DNA from 4 places in the Hylemonella sp. GW821-FHT12C09 genome. Region 1 is predicted to be linked to each of the others. Evidence: predicted binding sites of a transcription regulator. Region 1 holds the regulator's gene; each other region holds the start of a gene.
The links. Region 1 encodes LexA, which represses DNA repair genes until DNA is damaged. Its sites were predicted from a motif close to ACTGTATNNNNATACAGT; they were not measured.
Positions count from the first base shown of each region.

Region 1 (4,188 bases):
CAGCTGGGCCCGCGCCAGCAGGGCCTTGCCATCGACCGGTGCGGTCTGCGCCGGCAAGGCGCGCTGCGCCAGGTCCGACGGCAGCATCAAAGGGGACTGCAGCTCCAGCACCAGTTCGGCATGCGGGTTCTGCCAGCGCACGCTGTGCACGCGCCCCTGCAGATACAAGGGCCGTTCCTGGTCGAAGCTGCTCCAGCCATGGTGGGCCCGCGCCAGCGGCAGCAGACCGGGCAGCAGGGCAAGACTGATCGCGGTGCGTCGTTTCATGCGTGACTCCGGTGGTCTGTCTCAGAGATAGGCAATCCAGCGGCCACAGACCAGCACGGCCAGCCAGATCAGGGTGGACAGCAGCATCTGCGCACGCGCCAGGCCATCGAGCTTGTGCAGGGAGCCCCGTCCATGGAACCAGCCTGCATTACACGCCGCCGCCAATAACAGCAGCATCTTGAGGGAGAAAGCGCGATTGGCCAGCAACTCGGCCGGCTGGCTGGCGAACATCAGCAGGCCCGAGGCCGCAGCCAGGCTGAAACCCGCCAGGGCCAGGCCCAGGCTCAGGCGGGCCAGTTCGCGCACTGGCAGCGCAGCACCCAGGCCGAAGACCCGCAGCTCCAGCAGCACGAGATTGCCGAAAAGCAAGGCGATGCCGCTCAGGTGCACGACCTCAAGCGCCGGGTAGGCCCAGGCACTGGAGAGCAAGGCGCTGAACATGACGCGGGGCCGCCTCTCAGCGCAGGAGTTCGAGCATCAGCGCCAGTCGCGCCTTGACGGGGCTCAGACCGGGCGCCACGGGAAACTCGTCGGACGGCCGGGGCTGCAGGAACCCGTCGGCACAGCGCGTGCTGCGCAGCACGCGCACACCGGCCGCCTGCGCACGCCGCAAGGCGGCCTCCAGTTCGTGATGCACGGTGCCGCCCCCGGTGCCGGCCAGCACCAGGCCACGCACCGGCGGGGCCCCATGGCGCGCGGCGACGACCGGATCCACCAGCGCGTCCACCGTGGCGCCGCAGGCCGCGGCATGGCTGAGCACGATCTCGACCCGCGGCAGTGCCGGTGCCTTGAGCAGGACGTCCAGCAGCATCTTCTGCGGAACAGGCGGCTCGGGCCAGTCACACCGGCGCTCGACGCGTCCCTGCCGGACCCGCCCGAGATCACCGGCCTCCCCTGCGCTGAAGGCGTCGAGCCGCGAACTGTGGACCTTCTGCACGTCCTGCGCGCCAAGGATGCGGCCGGCGCAAACGGCCAGCACGCCTTGCGGGCCTGCGGTGGTCGCCACCGCCAGGGCATCGCGCAGGTTCTGCGGACCGTCGGCGTCCACTGCGTTGGCCGGTCGCATGGCGCAGGTCAGCACCACGGGCTTGCGAGGTGCCAGCACGGTCTGCAGCAGAAAGGCTGTCTCCTCCAGCGTATCGGTCCCATGGGTGATGACCAGGCCTTGCACATCGGCCTGCGCCAGCCAGTGCACACAACGCTGCAGCAGCTTCTGCCACACCACCAGATCCATGTCCTTGCTGTCGATCTGGGCCACCTGTTCGCTCAGCAGCGCAAAGCCCGACGGCGCCGCCAGGCCGGTCATCAACTCGGCCACCGGCTTCTGCGCGGCCAGGTAGTCACGGCTGTCGGCGGCGCTGGTCGCCAGTCCGGCAATGGTGCCGCCGGTGCCCAAAACCACGATTTTTTCTTGCCCCACTTGCATTTCCCGGAAAACTGGTTAAAAATACAGTTACTGGATATCGAGACAGTACCTTGTCTCCTTCCCGCCTACAGGAGTCACGACGATGGACCTGCCGCAGTACCCGATCAAGCTGACCGCCCGCCAGCAGCAGATTCTGGACCTGATCCAGAGCGCCATCGCGCGCACCGGTGCCCCGCCCACGCGCGCCGAGATCGCTGCCGAACTGGGCTTCAAGTCCGCCAATGCCGCCGAGGAGCATCTGCAGGCGCTGGCGCGCAAGGGCGTGATCGAACTGGTCAGCGGCACTTCGCGTGGCATCCGTCTGCAGGGCGAGGCGCTGCGCTCCATCAATGAATCGCGCATCAAGCAATTCTCCCTGCCCATGCCGGACCTGTCCCAGCTCGCCCTGCCCCTGATCGGGCGCGTCGCTGCCGGTTCGCCCATTCTCGCGCAGGAACACGTGGACCAGACCTATTACGTCGAGAGTTCGCTGTTCCAGCGCAAGCCCGACTACCTGCTCAAGGTGCGCGGCATGTCCATGCGCGATGCCGGCATCATGGACGGCGACCTGCTGGCCGTGCAATCCACCAAGGATGCCAAGAACGGCCAGATCGTGGTGGCGCGCCTGGGCGACGAAGTGACGGTCAAGCGCTTCCGTCGCAACAAGCACCTGATCGAACTGCTGCCGGAAAACCCCGACTACCAGACCATCGTGGTCGAGCCGGGCGACCCCTTCGAGATCGAGGGCCTGGCTGTCGGCCTCATCCGCAACACCATGCTCATGTGAACGCGCTGCGTCCCGCCCCGAAAGGTCAACGATGAACACCGCCTACGCCCTCTGGACTCCGCTGCAAGGCCTACTGCGCTGGCTCGCCCCCGCCGTGCCGCGGCGTCCCGCCATGCTGGAGCCTACCCTGCCGTCCGTACGCGCCCCGGCCCTGGCCGCCGTACGCAGCCGCCCGATGCAACGCCCGCTGCGCGTGGTGCGGGTCATGGAAGCCGGCCAGCCCCGCTCGCAGGTGGGCCGCATGGTGATCTCCGGCCGCATGGCCGACGTCTGCGCCGAACTTGACCGCCTGGCCGCCTGCGAAGTCGCACGCCACTGAACGGTTTCTGCCGCAGCCACGTCCTCCATCCGGGTTAGCCCGTAGGAGAGGCCGAGGCACAATAGCGGCATGAATATCGTGATTCTGGACGACTACCAAGACGTCGTACGCAAGCTAGATTGCGCTACAAAACTGGCCGACTACCCCCCCAAGGTCTACACCAACACCGTCAAGGGACTGGGGCAACTCTCGGTCCGATTGCGTGATGCCGACGTGCTGGTGTTGATCCGCGAACGCACACCCATCACCCGCCAGCTGTTAGAAAAACTGCCGCGTCTCAAGCTCATCTCCCAGACCGGCCGCATGGGCAGCCACATTGATATCGAAGCCTGCACCGAACGCGGCATTGCCGTGGCCGAAGGCACGGGCTCGCCGGTGGCACCCGCCGAACTGACCTGGGCGCTCATCATGGCCGCCATGCGCCGGCTGCCGCAGTACATCGGCAACCTCAAACACGGCGTCTGGCAGCAATCCGGGCTGAAGTCGGCCGCCATGCCGCCCAACTTCGGTCTGGGCACGGTGCTGCGCGGCAAGACCTTGGGGCTGTGGGGCTACGGCAAGATCGGACAGATGGTGGCTGGCTACGGCCGCGCCTTCGGCATGCGCGTGCTGGTCTGGGGCCGTGACCCCTCGCGCGAAAAAGCCGTGCAGGAGGGCTACGAGGCCGCGGCCAGCCGCGAGGAATTCTTCCAGCAAAGCGACGTGCTCAGCCTGCACCTGCGCCTGAACGAGGCCACGCGCGGCATCGTCACGCCCGCCGACCTGGCGCTGATGAAACCCACCTCACTGCTGGTCAACACCTCGCGCGCCGAACTGGTCGAGCCCGAGGCGCTGATCAGCGCGCTCAACCACGGCCGCCCCGGCATGGCGGCGATCGACGTCTTCGAGTCCGAACCCATCCTGCAAGGCCATGCCCTGCTGCGCCTGGAAAACTGCATCTGCACGCCGCACATCGGCTACGTCGAGCAGGAGAGCTACGAGATGTATTTCGGCGCCGCCTTCGACAACATCGTGAACTTCATTCAGGGCAAGCCGAGCAACATCGCCAACCCGGATGCGTTGAAGGTACGGCGCTGACCGCGAGACCCTGAACAGACTCTCAGGCCGGCTTGGCGCCAATTTTGGCCAGCATCTGCTCGGTGCTGGCCTTGCGGTCCGCGTTGACCGTCTGCACATGGGGCCGTGCACCCATGACCTTGAGGTAATCGCGCACGGGCAGTCCCGCCAGCACATCCTCGCCATAGATGATCTTGCTGGCGCTGGTCACCAGGGGCAGATGGGCCACTGCCGCACAGTCTGCCAGCGTGAACTCCGAGCCCGCCACGTAGGGCGAGAACTTCACCAGCTTCGAGAAGCCCTGAACGCCCTTGAGCAGCAGCTTGCGGGTGCGCTCCTTGAGGCCGTCGCTGA
Region 1 is NZ_JBXAQQ010000005.1:99,241-103,428, reverse strand. It holds gene AC1RRP_RS10045 (DUF6152 family protein) at 1-267, opposite strand, end outside; gene AC1RRP_RS10040 (hypothetical protein) at 289-708, opposite strand; gene AC1RRP_RS10035 (asparaginase) at 725-1,669, opposite strand; gene lexA (transcriptional repressor LexA) at 1,776-2,459, shown strand; gene AC1RRP_RS10025 (hypothetical protein) at 2,491-2,778, shown strand; gene AC1RRP_RS10020 (D-2-hydroxyacid dehydrogenase family protein) at 2,848-3,855, shown strand; gene AC1RRP_RS10015 (glutathione S-transferase) at 3,878-4,188, opposite strand, start outside.

Region 2 (4,188 bases), on a different contig from region 1:
CGTAGAAACCCATGGGCAGGGAATTGAGCAGGCCGGCCAGGAAGGCCGCGTGCTCGTGGCACTTGAGCCAGGCGCTCGCATAGACCAGCAGCGCAAAACTGGCCGCATGGCTTTCAGGGAAACCGTATTCGCCAAAGCCCTCGATCTGCCGGAAGATGGCCTCGGCAAAAGCCAGCTCGTAGCCGCGCGCCGTCATGCCCTCAATCAGGCGGTCCCGGAACTTGTCCACGCCACCGCGGCGCTTCCAGGCCGCCATGGCGCGACGCAGCTGATCGGCCTCGCCCGGCGTGAAACCCGCGGCGATGATGGCGATCTGCATCACCTGCTCCTGAAAGATGGGCACGCCCAGCGTGCGCTCCAGCGCGGGGCGCAGCGCCTCCTTGGCCAGGGTCAGCGGCTCGCCGCGGCGCCGGGCTTCGCGCTGCGCCAGGAAGGGGTGCACCATGCCGCCCTGGATGGGCCCGGGCCGCACGATGGCCACCTCGATCACCAGATCATAGAAACAGCGCGGCTGCAGGCGCGGCAGCATGCTCATCTGCGCGCGGCTCTCGATCTGGAACACCCCCACCGTGTCGGCGCGGCAGATCATCTCGTAGGTGGCCGGGTCTTCGGCCGGGATGTCCTGCATGCGCATCCCCTGCCCGCGCCACTGGCCCACGAAGTCCAGCGTGCGGCGGATGGCGCTGAGCATGCCCAGGGCCAGCACGTCCACCTTCAACAGGCCCAGCGCGTCGATGTCGTCCTTGTCCCACTCGATGGTGGTGCGCCCCTCCATGGCCGCGGGCACCACGGGCACCGTGCGCGTGAGCTTGTCGCCCGTGAGCACGAAGCCGCCGCTGTGCTGCGAGAGGTGGCGCGGAAAGCGCAGCAGGGGCCGCGTGAGCTCGATCAGCAGGCGGATCTGCCGGCTGCCCGGGTCCAGCCCCAGTTCCTGCAGGCGCTCGGCGTTCACCTCGCGCCCGTCCCACCACTGGTGCGCCTTGGCCAGCGCGTCGATCAGCGCCTCGTCCATGTCCAGCGCCTTGCCCACGTCGCGAATGGCACCGCGCGCGTGGTAGGTGTGCACGGCCGCGGTGAGCGCGGCGCGGTCGCGCCCGTACTTCTTGTAAAGGTACTGGATCACTTCCTCGCGCCGCTGATGCTCGAAGTCCACGTCGATGTCCGGCGGCTCCGCGCGCTCGCGGCTGATGAAGCGCTCGAACAGCACGCTGGTGCGAGCCGGGTCCACTTCGGTCACGCCCAGGCAGTAGCAGACCACCGAGTTGGCCGCCGAGCCGCGGCCCTGGCAGAGGATCTTCTGGTCACGCGCAAACCGCACGATGTCGTAGACCGTGAGGAAGTATTTCTCGTAGTGCAGCTCGCTGATGAGGGCCAGCTCGTATTCGATCTGCTGCTGCACTTGCGCCGGCACGCCCTGCGGGTAACGCACCAGCGCGCCCTCCAGCGTGGCACAGCGCAGGTAAGAAGCCGGCGTCTCGCCCGCGGGCACCACCTCTTCGGGGTACTCGTACTTCAGTTCGTCCAGGCTGAAACTGCAGAGCTGCGCCACGCGCTGCGTCTCGGCCAGCAACTCGGGCGGGTAGAGCGCGGCCAGGCGCTGGCGCGAGCGCAGGTGTGCCTCGGCATTCGGCTGCAGCGCAAAACCGCACTCGGCCACCGGCCGGCCCAGGCGTATGGCCGTCATCACGTCCTGCAGCGGCTTGCGCGAACGCACATGCATGTGCACACCGCCCGCCGCCACCAGCGGCACACCCGCACCCTGCGCCGCCGTGCCCAGGCACTCCAGCCACAGCGCGTCGTCCAGCCGGTGCAGCAGCTCCACGGCCAGCCAGCAGGCTGCAAAGCGCAACCTCAGCCAGGCCAGGCGCGCGGCCAGTGCTGGCGCAAAGGCCGCGTCTTCGGGGCGCAGCGCTTGGCGGTTCGGCACCAGCAGGGCCAGCACCTCGCGGCTGTCGAAAGCCAGCGCATCCCAGTCCTGCGCGTGCACGCGGTAGCGGCGGTTGGCTTTCTTGTCCGGCTGCGCGCGCAGCTGGGTGATGAGTTCGCACAGCTCGCCGTAGCCCGCGCGGCTGCGCGCCAGCAGCACCAGGGTGAAACTCTCCTCCGCTCCCTCGGCCTCCACGCGCAGCTCGGTACCGATCAGCAGCTGCAGCCCCAGCTCTTGGGCCGCCCCAAACGCGCGCACCACCCCGGCCATGGAACATTCGTCCGTGATGGCCAGCGCCCTGTAGCCCAGCGCAAACGCACGCGCCACCAGCTCCTCCGGGCTCGAGGCCCCGCGCTGGAAGCTGAAGTTGCTCAGGCAATGCAGCTCGGCGTAGGCCGGCAACGCGGCCGAAGATGCAAGGGATTGGCTGGGGTTCATGGCGGGTCAGCCGGCGCAGGCAGGGAAAACGGCTCTGGTCAGACGCGGTCTTGCGGGCTATATTGGTGACGCTGTGGCCACGCCGGCCGGCTGCCTTGCTGTCACGGGGTGGCGGTCTACAAGGCGCGTGGTTACAGGGTCAAAATCAATGACTGTATTTTTGTACAGTATAGTTGCCGCAAGCGCTGTAGGCAAGCCATGGACGGGAGGATGGGATGACCGGTTTGTTTCGTGTTCGCCAACTCGGATCGCAAGTTTTGCGATCGAAATTGGTGGGTCGACTATGAGCCCGGAGACGATTCGAGCGCTCGCATCTGAAATCGTTTCCCAGACGATTGTTGGGAATTGGACTTTCTATGCCGTATTGGCGTGCCTAACGATCCTGCTGTCTGCCGGAGGAGCATTCTTGGGCTCCTATATCAAGAGAAGAGCAGAGCATGCCGCGCTTGAAGCGGATTTCGACGCCGTAAAAAGGCAGCTGCACGACACCACTGTGCTTACAGAATCCATCAAGACTGACGTGAAGCGGCTATCTGACCGTTCGGAAAAATTGCGATGGCTAAAACAAGAAAAGCTAGAGAAATACGTTGTGGCAGTTCTGAAGACGGTGGACTACTACTCTGAAGAAATGCGGCACCGATTCTTTGATGCAGATCTACCGGTAGGCGATGACCCGTGGAAGACAGCGACGATGCTGCAGACCCTCTACTTGCCAGAGTTGGCCGGCCCTCATGCGGCACTTTCCGGGGCCACTGCGGAGTTCACGTCTTGGGTTGCACAAGGTATGCGTGAGCGATTGGATACATGGAAAGGAACGGGACAGAAGGCTGCGCCTTCGCAAGCTCACTGCGACAAGTACTCAGAACACTTGGCCAAAATGAATGCAGCGGTTATCGCTATTCAGAAGGCCGCTCAGACGCTCGCTGGAGAACTCACGAAGGTCTAACTTCTCTTTCCGCACGAAGCCTTAATTGAGCCGTTGCGCCTCGCGACAGTTCAACATGTGTCGAATACTATTACGCGAGTTAGTCCATGGCAGATCGCACCTATTACGTCTACGTATATATCGATCCTCGGAATCTTGAGGAGTTCTATTACGGGAAGGGAAAGGGCTCGCGTCGATTCGCGCACCTATCCGACAGTAATGATTCCGAGAAAACAGCGCGCATTCGTGCCATCGAAGCCGAAGGGCTGTTGCCTATTATTCGTACGGTCGCCGCTGGCCTCGCGGAGCAAGAAGCGCATCTCATTGAGACAACATTGATTTGGAAGCTTGGCCGCGGACTCACGAACAAGGCGGCAGGCCGCTTCGTTTCGCTATTCAGGCCGCACAACACTCTCCACCGGGAACTTGCGCGCTTCGATTTTCAGAATGGCATTTACTACGTCAACGTCGGAGAGGGACCACATCGCAATTGGGATGACTGTCGTCGCCTTGGGTTTCTTTCTGCTGGACAAGGGCCCAGGTGGCGCAATCAGATTCTTGAACTCTCCGAAGGAGATGTTGTCGTTGCCTTTCTGAGAAGAAAAGGTTATGTAGGCGTTGGAAAAGTTGTGGCTCGTGCAGTACCCTATCTCGACTTTCGTTACAAAGGGCGCCTTCTTCAAGACTTCAACCTAGCAGCGCCACACATGTGGGAGAACTCTGATGACCCCGCCAAGTCTGAATATGTTCTTCGTGTTGAGTGGGTGGCATCGGTTCCACGTAATGAGGCAAAGTGGAAGCCGAAATCAGGTCTCTACACCACACAACTAGTACGCGCTTCGCTAGAACGCCAGCCCATTACTCTCGCTTTCGTCGAAAAAGAATTCAACGTCAACCT
Region 2 is NZ_JBXAQQ010000001.1:685,558-689,745, forward strand. It holds gene AC1RRP_RS03395 (error-prone DNA polymerase) at 1-2,365, opposite strand, end outside; gene AC1RRP_RS03400 (hypothetical protein) at 2,649-3,311, shown strand; gene AC1RRP_RS03405 (DUF8606 domain-containing protein) at 3,398-4,188, shown strand, end outside.
Region 2: the regulator LexA is predicted to act here: its motif matches at 2,517-2,534, upstream of AC1RRP_RS03395 (error-prone DNA polymerase).

Region 3 (4,188 bases), on a different contig from region 1:
GATCGACTCGATCCGGGAATTTTTTCAGCAGGCGGCGCAGGTGCTGGCTGCCCACCTGGATGTTGATGCGCGCATCGGCCAGCTGGCGCGCCACCGGCCGGCGCCGCTGGTCCTCCAAGCCGTAGCCGCGCGCTGTGGCCGGCATGACCTGCATAAGGCCGACCGCCCCCTTGGGCGAGACGGCCGCCGCGTCGAAGCCGGATTCGGTGGCGATCAGGGCCTGCAGCAGCGCGTAGTCGATGTCGTGCTCGCGTGCCGCCTCGCGCAGCAGGTGGCGCACTGCCTTGTAGTCCGGCGAGATCTCGAAGAAGGCATGCAGGCGCGTGGGGGCCATGGGCACGGCACCGGCACGGGTGGCGTCCGCGGGCGCCTGGTCCGTGAAATAGAGCGCGTAGCGCTCGTCCAGCTGCTCGGCTGCGAAGTGCGGCACACCCTTGTCGTCGACATAGGCCCAGACGTCGGCCCAGGCGGCCGACTGCCACAGCAGCACCAGCAGCCCCAGGAGCGCAACGAGGGGACGGTATGCCGGAGAAGACATCAGATGTCCACCTCCACCGAATCGCCGTGCAGTTCCATGAGCTCACGCCGGGCCGCAGCCTCGCCCTTGCCCATGAGCTTGGTGATCTCGGTCTCGGTCTGCGCATTGTCGAAAGTGCCCAGGCGCACCTGCAACAGGCGACGCGTGTCGGGATTCAGCGTGGTCTCCCAGAGCTGCTCGGCGTTCATTTCACCCAGGCCCTTGAAGCGGCTGATCTGGCAACGCTCCTTGGCCACGCCCTCCTTGGCGCACTTGTCCAGGATCGCGGTGAGCTCGCCCTCGTCCAGGGCATAGGCCTTGCTCGCCGCCTTCTTGCCGCGCGCCGGCACATCCACGCGGAACAGCGGCGGGCGCGCCACGTAGACATTGCCGGAGTCGATGAGCTTGGGGAAGTGGCGGAAGAACAGCGTGAGCAGCAGCACCTGGATGTGCGAGCCGTCCACATCGGCATCACTCAGGATGCAGACCTTGCCATAACGCAGGCCGCTCAGATCCGGCGTGTCGTCAGGCCCGTGCGGGTCAACCCCGATGGCGACCGAGATGTCGTGGATTTCGGTGTTGGCGAACAGGCGGTCGCGCTCGACCTCCCAGGTGTTGAGCACCTTGCCGCGCAGGGGCAGGATGGCCTGGCTTTCCTTGTCGCGGCCCATCTTGGCGCTGCCGCCGGCCGAGTCGCCCTCGACCAGGAAGAGTTCGTTGTGGTTCAGGTCGCGGCTTTCGCAGTCGGTCAGCTTGCCCGGCAGCACAGCCACGCCCGAGCCCTTGCGTTTCTCGACCTTCTGGCCCGCGCGCTGGCGCGTCTGCGCGGCCTTGATGGCGAGTTCGGCCAGCTTCTTGCCGTACTCGACATGCTGGTTGAGCCAGAGTTCGAGCGTCGGGCGCACGAAGCTGGAGACCAGGCGCACGGCATCGCGCGAATTGAGGCGCTCCTTGATCTGGCCCTGGAACTGCGGGTCCAGCACCTTGGCGCTCAGCACATAACTGGCGCGGGCGAACACGTCTTCCGGCAAGAGCTTGACACCCTTGGGCAGCAGGCTGTGCAGTTCGATGAAGCTCTTGACGGCGGTGAAGAGGCCGTCACGCAGGCCGCTGTCGTGCGTGCCACCGGCGCTGGTGGGAATCAGGTTGACGTAGCTCTCGCGCACCGGCGCGCCGTCTTCGGTAAAGGCCACGGCCCAGGCCGCGCCCTCGCCTTCGGCGAAGCTGTCGTTGTTCTCGGCATACCCTTCGCCCTCGAACATCGGGATCACCGGATCGGCACTCAGCGACTGCATCAGGTAGTCGCGCAGGCCACCCTTGTAGAGCCAGGTCTGGGTCTCCTTGGTCTTCTCGACCGTCAGGGTCACCGTCACGCCGGGCATGAGCACGGCCTTGCTGCGCAGCAGGTGCGTGAGTTCACCCATGGGCAGGGCGGCGGATTCGAAGTACTTGGCATCGGGCCAGGCGCGTACCGTCGTGCCTTGCTTGCGGTCGCCTGCCGCCTGGGCCCGGGTGCTGAGCTTTTCCACCACGTCGCCGCCCGAGAAAGCCAGCGTCGCCACCTTGCCCTCGCGGTAGGTGCTGACCTGCAGACGCTTGGACAGGGCATTGGTGACGGACACGCCCACACCATGCAGGCCGCCCGAGAAGCTGTAGGCCCCGCCCTGCCCCTTGTCGAACTTGCCGCCGGCGTGCAGTCGCGTGTAGACCAGCTCGATCACCGGGGCCTTTTCCTCGGGGTGCAGGCCGAAGGGGATGCCGCGCCCGTCGTCCTCGACGCTGACCGAGCCATCGGCATGCAGGGTCACGGCCATCTTCTTGCCATGGCCGGCCAGGGCCTCGTCGGCCGCGTTGTCCAGCACTTCCTGGATGATGTGCAGCGGGTTGTCCGTCCGGGTGTACATGCCGGGACGCTGCTTGACCGGCTCCAGTCCCTTGAGGACGCGGATGGAGCCTTCGGAGTATTCGGGGGTGGGTTTGACAGCCATGGCGCGGAATTGTAGACCCAGTCACGGCGTTCACTGGATAAACATACAGTTACAACTTGAGCCCTCCCGGCAGGCAAGGGCCGAATTCGCTACATTTCAACGATGAGCACACATAGCAACAAGACTCTCTCCATGGCCCAGGTGCTGATCTGCGGCGCCGCCATCGTCACCCTCTCCATGGGCATACGCCACGGCTTCGGCCTCTGGCTGCAGCCCATCACCCAGACCCAGGGCTGGACGCGCGAAACCTTCGCGCTGGCCATGGCCATCCAGAACCTCACCTGGGGCCTGGCCGGCATCTTCGCCGGCATGCTGGCCGACAAGTTCGGCGCCTTCAAGGTCATCATCGCCGGCGCCATCCTCTATGCGCTGGGCCTGATCGGCATGGCCAACGCGCCTACCCCCCTGCTGTTCGCCTTGAGCTGCGGCGTGCTGATCGGCATCGCCCAGGCCGGCACCACCTACGCCGTGATCTACGGCGTCATCGGCCGCAACGTGAGCCTCGACAAACGCTCCTGGGCCATGGGCGTGGCCGCCGCGGCCGGCTCCTTCGGCCAGTTCCTCATGGTGCCGGTCGAAGGCTTCCTCATCAGCAGCCTGGGCTGGCAACAGGCGCTGATGGCGCTGGGCATGGCGGCCCTGCTCATCATCCCGCTGGCCTGGGGCCTGCATGAGCCGAGCTTTGCCGCCGGCACGGCCCCGAAGCGCGAGCAATCCATCCTGCAGGCCCTGCGCGAAGCCTTCGCCTACCCGAGCTTCCAGCTGCTGATGGCCGGTTATTTCGTCTGTGGCTTCCAGGTGGTCTTCATCGGCGTGCACATGCCCAGCTACCTCAAGGACCACGGACTCTCACCCCAGGTGGCCAGTTACTCGCTGGCGCTGATCGGCCTGTTCAATGTCTTTGGCACCTACATCGCCGGCACCCTGGGCCAGCGCCTGGCCAAGAAGAACATCCTGGCCTTCATCTACTTCGCCCGCTCGATCGCCATCACGGTCTTCCTGCTGGTGCCGCTCACCCCCATGAGCGTCTACGTCTTCTCGGCCGTCATGGGTGTGCTGTGGCTGTCCACGGTGCCACCGACCAACGCCATCGTGGCGCAGATCTTCGGCGTGGCCCACCTCTCCATGCTCGGCGGCTTCGTCTTCTTCAGCCACCAGGTCGGCTCCTTCATGGGCGTCTGGCTGGGCGGTTACCTCTACGACAAGACGGGCAGCTACGACATCGTCTGGTACATCGCCATCGGCCTGGGCGTGGCCGCGGCCCTGGTCAACCTGCCGGTGCGCGAAGCCGCGATCCGGCGCTCACCGCAGGCGGCATGAAGAAGCTCCCGCGTCAGCTGCTGGTCTGGAGCGTGGCCCTGGTCCTGCTGCTGGCCGTGTTCGCGCTTTACACCCGACCCGAGTTCCTGCTGACCCTGGCCGACCAGCTCTGGTCCTGTTTCTGATCGGGACTATCCCGCCCCCCGACCGGGGGCGGCACGTGGCAAACTCGGCCCATGAAGCCCGAGACCATGAAGACATTCATCATCACCGGTGCCTCCGACGGCATCGGCGCCGAACTGGCGCGCCAGCTGGCGCAACGCCATGGCGCCGGTGCCGGCCTGGCCCTGGCCGCCCGCAAGGAAGCCCAGCTCGAGGAAGTGGCCAGCGCATGCCGCGGCCATGGCAGCGAGGTGCTGGTCG
Region 3 is NZ_JBXAQQ010000001.1:101,574-105,761, forward strand. It holds gene AC1RRP_RS00500 (lytic transglycosylase domain-containing protein) at 1-538, opposite strand, end outside; gene AC1RRP_RS00505 (DNA topoisomerase IV subunit B) at 538-2,505, opposite strand; gene AC1RRP_RS00510 (MFS transporter) at 2,608-3,825, shown strand; gene AC1RRP_RS00515 (hypothetical protein) at 3,822-3,950, shown strand; gene AC1RRP_RS00520 (SDR family oxidoreductase) at 4,017-4,188, shown strand, end outside.
Region 3: the regulator LexA is predicted to act here: its motif matches at 2,538-2,555, upstream of AC1RRP_RS00505 (DNA topoisomerase IV subunit B).

Region 4 (4,188 bases), on a different contig from region 1:
CGATCGGGGTGCTGGCGCCGAAGCGGTAGAGCATGCAGGGCAGCGCGAAGAACAGCACGAAGCCGTTCAGGCCGGGGATGGCCTCCAGCGGCAGCATGCGCCGCCGCGCGGCCAGGTAGCCGCAGAGCACAAGGGCGAAGAAGGGGAAGGTGACCGAGAAGATTTGAAGCACAGCCGGGATTGTCCGCGATCAGAAGAGCATCAGAAAGGCAGCCAAAGGCACCACAGCCAAAGGAATCGGTGCTTGTGCGGTCAACCGTTCCACATCGACCTGCGGTACCGCGCTCTTACTCACCACGACGCAAGCCTCGCAGCCCAACTGCTGCGCGAGCCGGGCAGCCTTGAGCACTTCTTTGTCCTGGATCTGGTTGCGGTACTTGACCTCCACGCCTATCGAGCTGTGCCCCAGGTCCACGATGAAATCAACCTCGTCGTCATTACGCCGCCAATAGCCCAGCTCAACCAACCCAGGCCAGCGCCGCAGATGGTTGGCCACCACGTTCTCCGCATAAGCCCCCATCAGGGTGGCGTCCGCCACCATCTGTTCCTGGCTGAGTTTCATCACCGCATTGCGCACGGCCAGATCCACCAGATAGGTCTTGAAATTGCCAGCCTTGGGCGTGGCCTTGGTACTGGTGTGCTTGTGCAGGCGCCAGACCAGATCGGTGGCTTCAAGCAAAGGGAAATAGCTTTCGATGGTGCTGCGTGCCAAGCCGATCTCCTTGCTCACGGCCGAGAGATTGCTTTCGCGCCCCGGGTCCTTGAGCAGGCCCAGGTAGAAACGACGCAGCATCTCGGGTTTGCGAAATTCGGCCGCCACCAGCAGGTCTTCGAAGATCACGCGCTCGACCTGGTTTTGGTAGAGGTATTCCTGTTTGGCGAGCAAGGTGGGGAGGTTCCAGACTTCGGGGAAGCCGCCTTCGAAAAGGAATTGCTCAACTTTTCCTCGGTACTGATCAAACTCATGGGTTGCACCAAGTGACTCAACTAAGTCTTGTGCATTCTGCTGCTGATAAATCCGACCAACCTTTCCCAATATCTTTCCGATACGGTCTGCTGGTTTGCCAGTTGGACTCAAATGGCCGCTTTGCGGGCAACTCCACCACTCCCGAAAACTGAACGGCAGCACGTGGTAATCCTTGATGCGCCCCAGCAAACTCTCGCGTGATTTCTTGAAGATGGGCGCACTGGCCGAGCCCGAAACGATGAAACGCACCGGCGTCTTGAGGTCGTAGAATTTCTTGAGATACAACTCCCAGCGCGGAAAGCGCTGGATCTCGTCGAGAAAGAGATAGGTCACCCCCTGCTTGGCCGCCAGGGCAGCAGCCGCTACCAGTTCGTTGAAGAAGCGGTCTGCATCAAAGCCAGGCAACTCCAGCCCTGGATCCTGCATCGAGAAGTAGACGATGCGCCGGGCCTGGGCCTGCCCATCGGGCGCGTCCGCGATCAGTTGCTGGATGCACTGTTGCAGCAAAGTGCTCTTGCCCACCCGACGCGGGCCGGTCAGCGACACCATCTGCGGCAGCTGCTTCACATCCGCGTACAAATCGTCAAACACATCGCGCCGAAACGCGGGCACACTGGCAAAGGCCTCCACGTCCTCCTGCCACCAGGGGTTGTAGGGCGCCAGTATGGCAAACCGCCCGAAAGAACTGGATGCATCAACAGTCATAGTCTTAAATTTTGCATATTTACTGTCATGACGTCAAATAATCTTTAATCCTCCGAGGCCAAGCGAACACCCCGCTATCATCGACCTGATCAGTTTTTTCATCACGCATGTCGTCATCCCCCTCCCACGGCCTCAATCTCGCGCAGCAGGACGCCGTCAATTTCCTGCAGGGTCCCTGCCTGGTGCTGGCCGGCGCCGGTTCCGGCAAGACCCGCGTCATCACCCACAAGATCGGCCGCCTGATCCAGGCCGGGCTGGAGCCCAGGCGCATCGCGGCCATCACCTTCACCAACAAGGCGGCGGCCGAGATGCGCGAGCGCGCCAAGGGCCTGATCGGCAAGGCCGCGAAAGAGGTGCGCATCTGCACCTTCCACGCCCTGGGCGTGCACCTGCTGCGTGAAGACGGCGAGGCCGTGGGCCTGAAGCCGAAGTTCTCCATCCTGGACAGCGACGACGTCACCGGCATCCTGAAGGACGCCGGCGGCAGCACCGACGCGGCCACCGCGCGCCAGTGGCAGTGGACCATCAGCCTGTGGAAGAACATGGGGCTGAACGCCGAGCAGGCCGAGGCCATCGCCAAGGACGACAACGAGCGCATCACCGCGCGCATCATGGCGCGCTACGAGGAGCGCCTGACGGCCTACCAGAGCGTGGACTTCGACGATCTGATCGGCCTGCCGCTCAAGCTGCTGCGCGACCACGCCGAGGTGCGGACCAAGTGGCAGAAGATCATGGGCCACATCCTGGTCGACGAGTACCAGGACACCAATGCCACGCAGTACGACCTGCTCAAGCTGCTGGTGCCGCCCGACCCGCGGGACGCGCGTTTCACCGCCGTGGGCGACGACGACCAGTCCATCTACGGCTGGCGCGGCGCCACGCTGGACAACCTGAAAAAACTGCCGGTGGATTTCCCCACCCTCAAGGTCATCAAGCTGGAGCAGAACTACCGCTCCACCGGCGCCATCCTGCAGGCCGCCAACAACGTGATCGGCCCCAACCCCAAGCTCTTTCCCAAGCGCCTGTGGAGCGAGCTGGGCGAGGGCGAGCCGGTGCGGGTGGTGGACGCCGACAGCGAGGAACACGAGGCCGAGCGCATGGTGGCGCGCATCCAGAGCCTGCGCTCGGAATCGCAGCACAAGGAGTTCCGCCACTTCGCGGTGCTCTACCGCGCCAACCACCAGGCCCGCGTGCTGGAGCAGGCCCTGCGCAAGGCGCAGATCCCCTACAAGGTCTCGGGTGGCCAGAGTTTCTTCGACCGCGCCGAGATCCGCGACCTTTGCGCCTGGTTCCGCCTGTGGGTCAACAACGACGACGACCCGGCCTTCCTGCGCGCCGTGACCACGCCCAAGCGCGGCATCGGCCACCAGACCCTGCAGCAGCTGGGCACCTTTGCCGGCCAGTACAAGCTGAGCCTGTTCGAAGCGCTGTTCTCCAATTCCCTGCCCTCGGTGCTGAACGCGCGCGCGGTGGGCAGCCTGCACGAGTTCGGCCGTTACGTGAACGACCTCGAATACCGCGCCCGCCACACCGAAGGCGCCGAAGACGCCATGGCCTTCCTGATGGACTGGCTCAAGGACATCGGCTACGAGAAGCACCTCTACGACGGCGAGGACAGCGAGAAGCTGGCCGCCTCGCGCTGGACCAATGTGCTGGATTTCTGCGACTGGATGGCCAAGCGCTGCGGCGGCGAGATCGACGACACGGCCGGCGTGACGCTGGCCAGTGCAAAGAAGTCGCTGCTCGAAGTGGCGCAGACCATCTCCCTGCTCTCGACCATCAGCGAGCGCGACAAGGACCAGGATGTGGTGACCCTCTCCACCCTGCACGCGGCCAAGGGCCTGGAGTGGCCCCACGTGATGATGGTGGGGGTGACCGAGGGCATGCTGCCCTTCAAGCTGGACGAGGGCGCCGACTCCCTGGGCGGCTCCACGCGCGAGCACGAGGCCGTCAACGAGAGCGTGGCGCTGCGCCTGCAGGAGGAGCGCCGCCTGATGTACGTGGGCATCACACGCGCGCAGCGCTCGCTGGCCGTGAGCTGGCCCAGGAAACGCAAGAAGGGCCGCGAGATGGTCAGCGTGCAGCCCAGCCGCTTCATCGCCGAGATGGCGCTGAACCAGGCCACGACCCGCGAAGACCCGCGCGAGAAGCTGCGCGCGCTGCGCGCCGAGTTCGCCAAGAAGGCGCTGGACACGGCGGCCGCCCAGGCCCTGGCGGGAGATGCTGCATGAGCCTGCGGCGGGCATGGGCAGGGCTGGTGCTGCTGGGCGGGGCCGTGTCGGCCTGGGCCCAGGCAGCCGATCCATCGCCGGCCAGCGGCTGGCAGGCATGCGCGCAACAGACCCAGGACGCGAGCGCACGCCTGGCCTGCTACGACCGCTGGGTGCAGGAGCAGGGCCAGCCTGCGCAAACCGGCGCCACCCCCCCGGCAGCCGCGCCAGCCGAACCCGGCGGCAAGACCAGCGCGTCGCCCCGGCCGCCGGAGTGCCGCAGCGGCCCGCAGTCGGCCCTTTCGC
Region 4 is NZ_JBXAQQ010000004.1:20,902-25,089, reverse strand. It holds gene AC1RRP_RS08050 (AEC family transporter) at 1-172, opposite strand, end outside; gene AC1RRP_RS08045 (ATP-binding protein) at 191-1,597, opposite strand; gene AC1RRP_RS08040 (ATP-dependent helicase) at 1,780-3,903, shown strand; gene AC1RRP_RS08035 (phospholipase A) at 3,900-4,188, shown strand, end outside.
Region 4: the regulator LexA is predicted to act here: its motif matches at 1,652-1,669, upstream of AC1RRP_RS08040 (ATP-dependent helicase).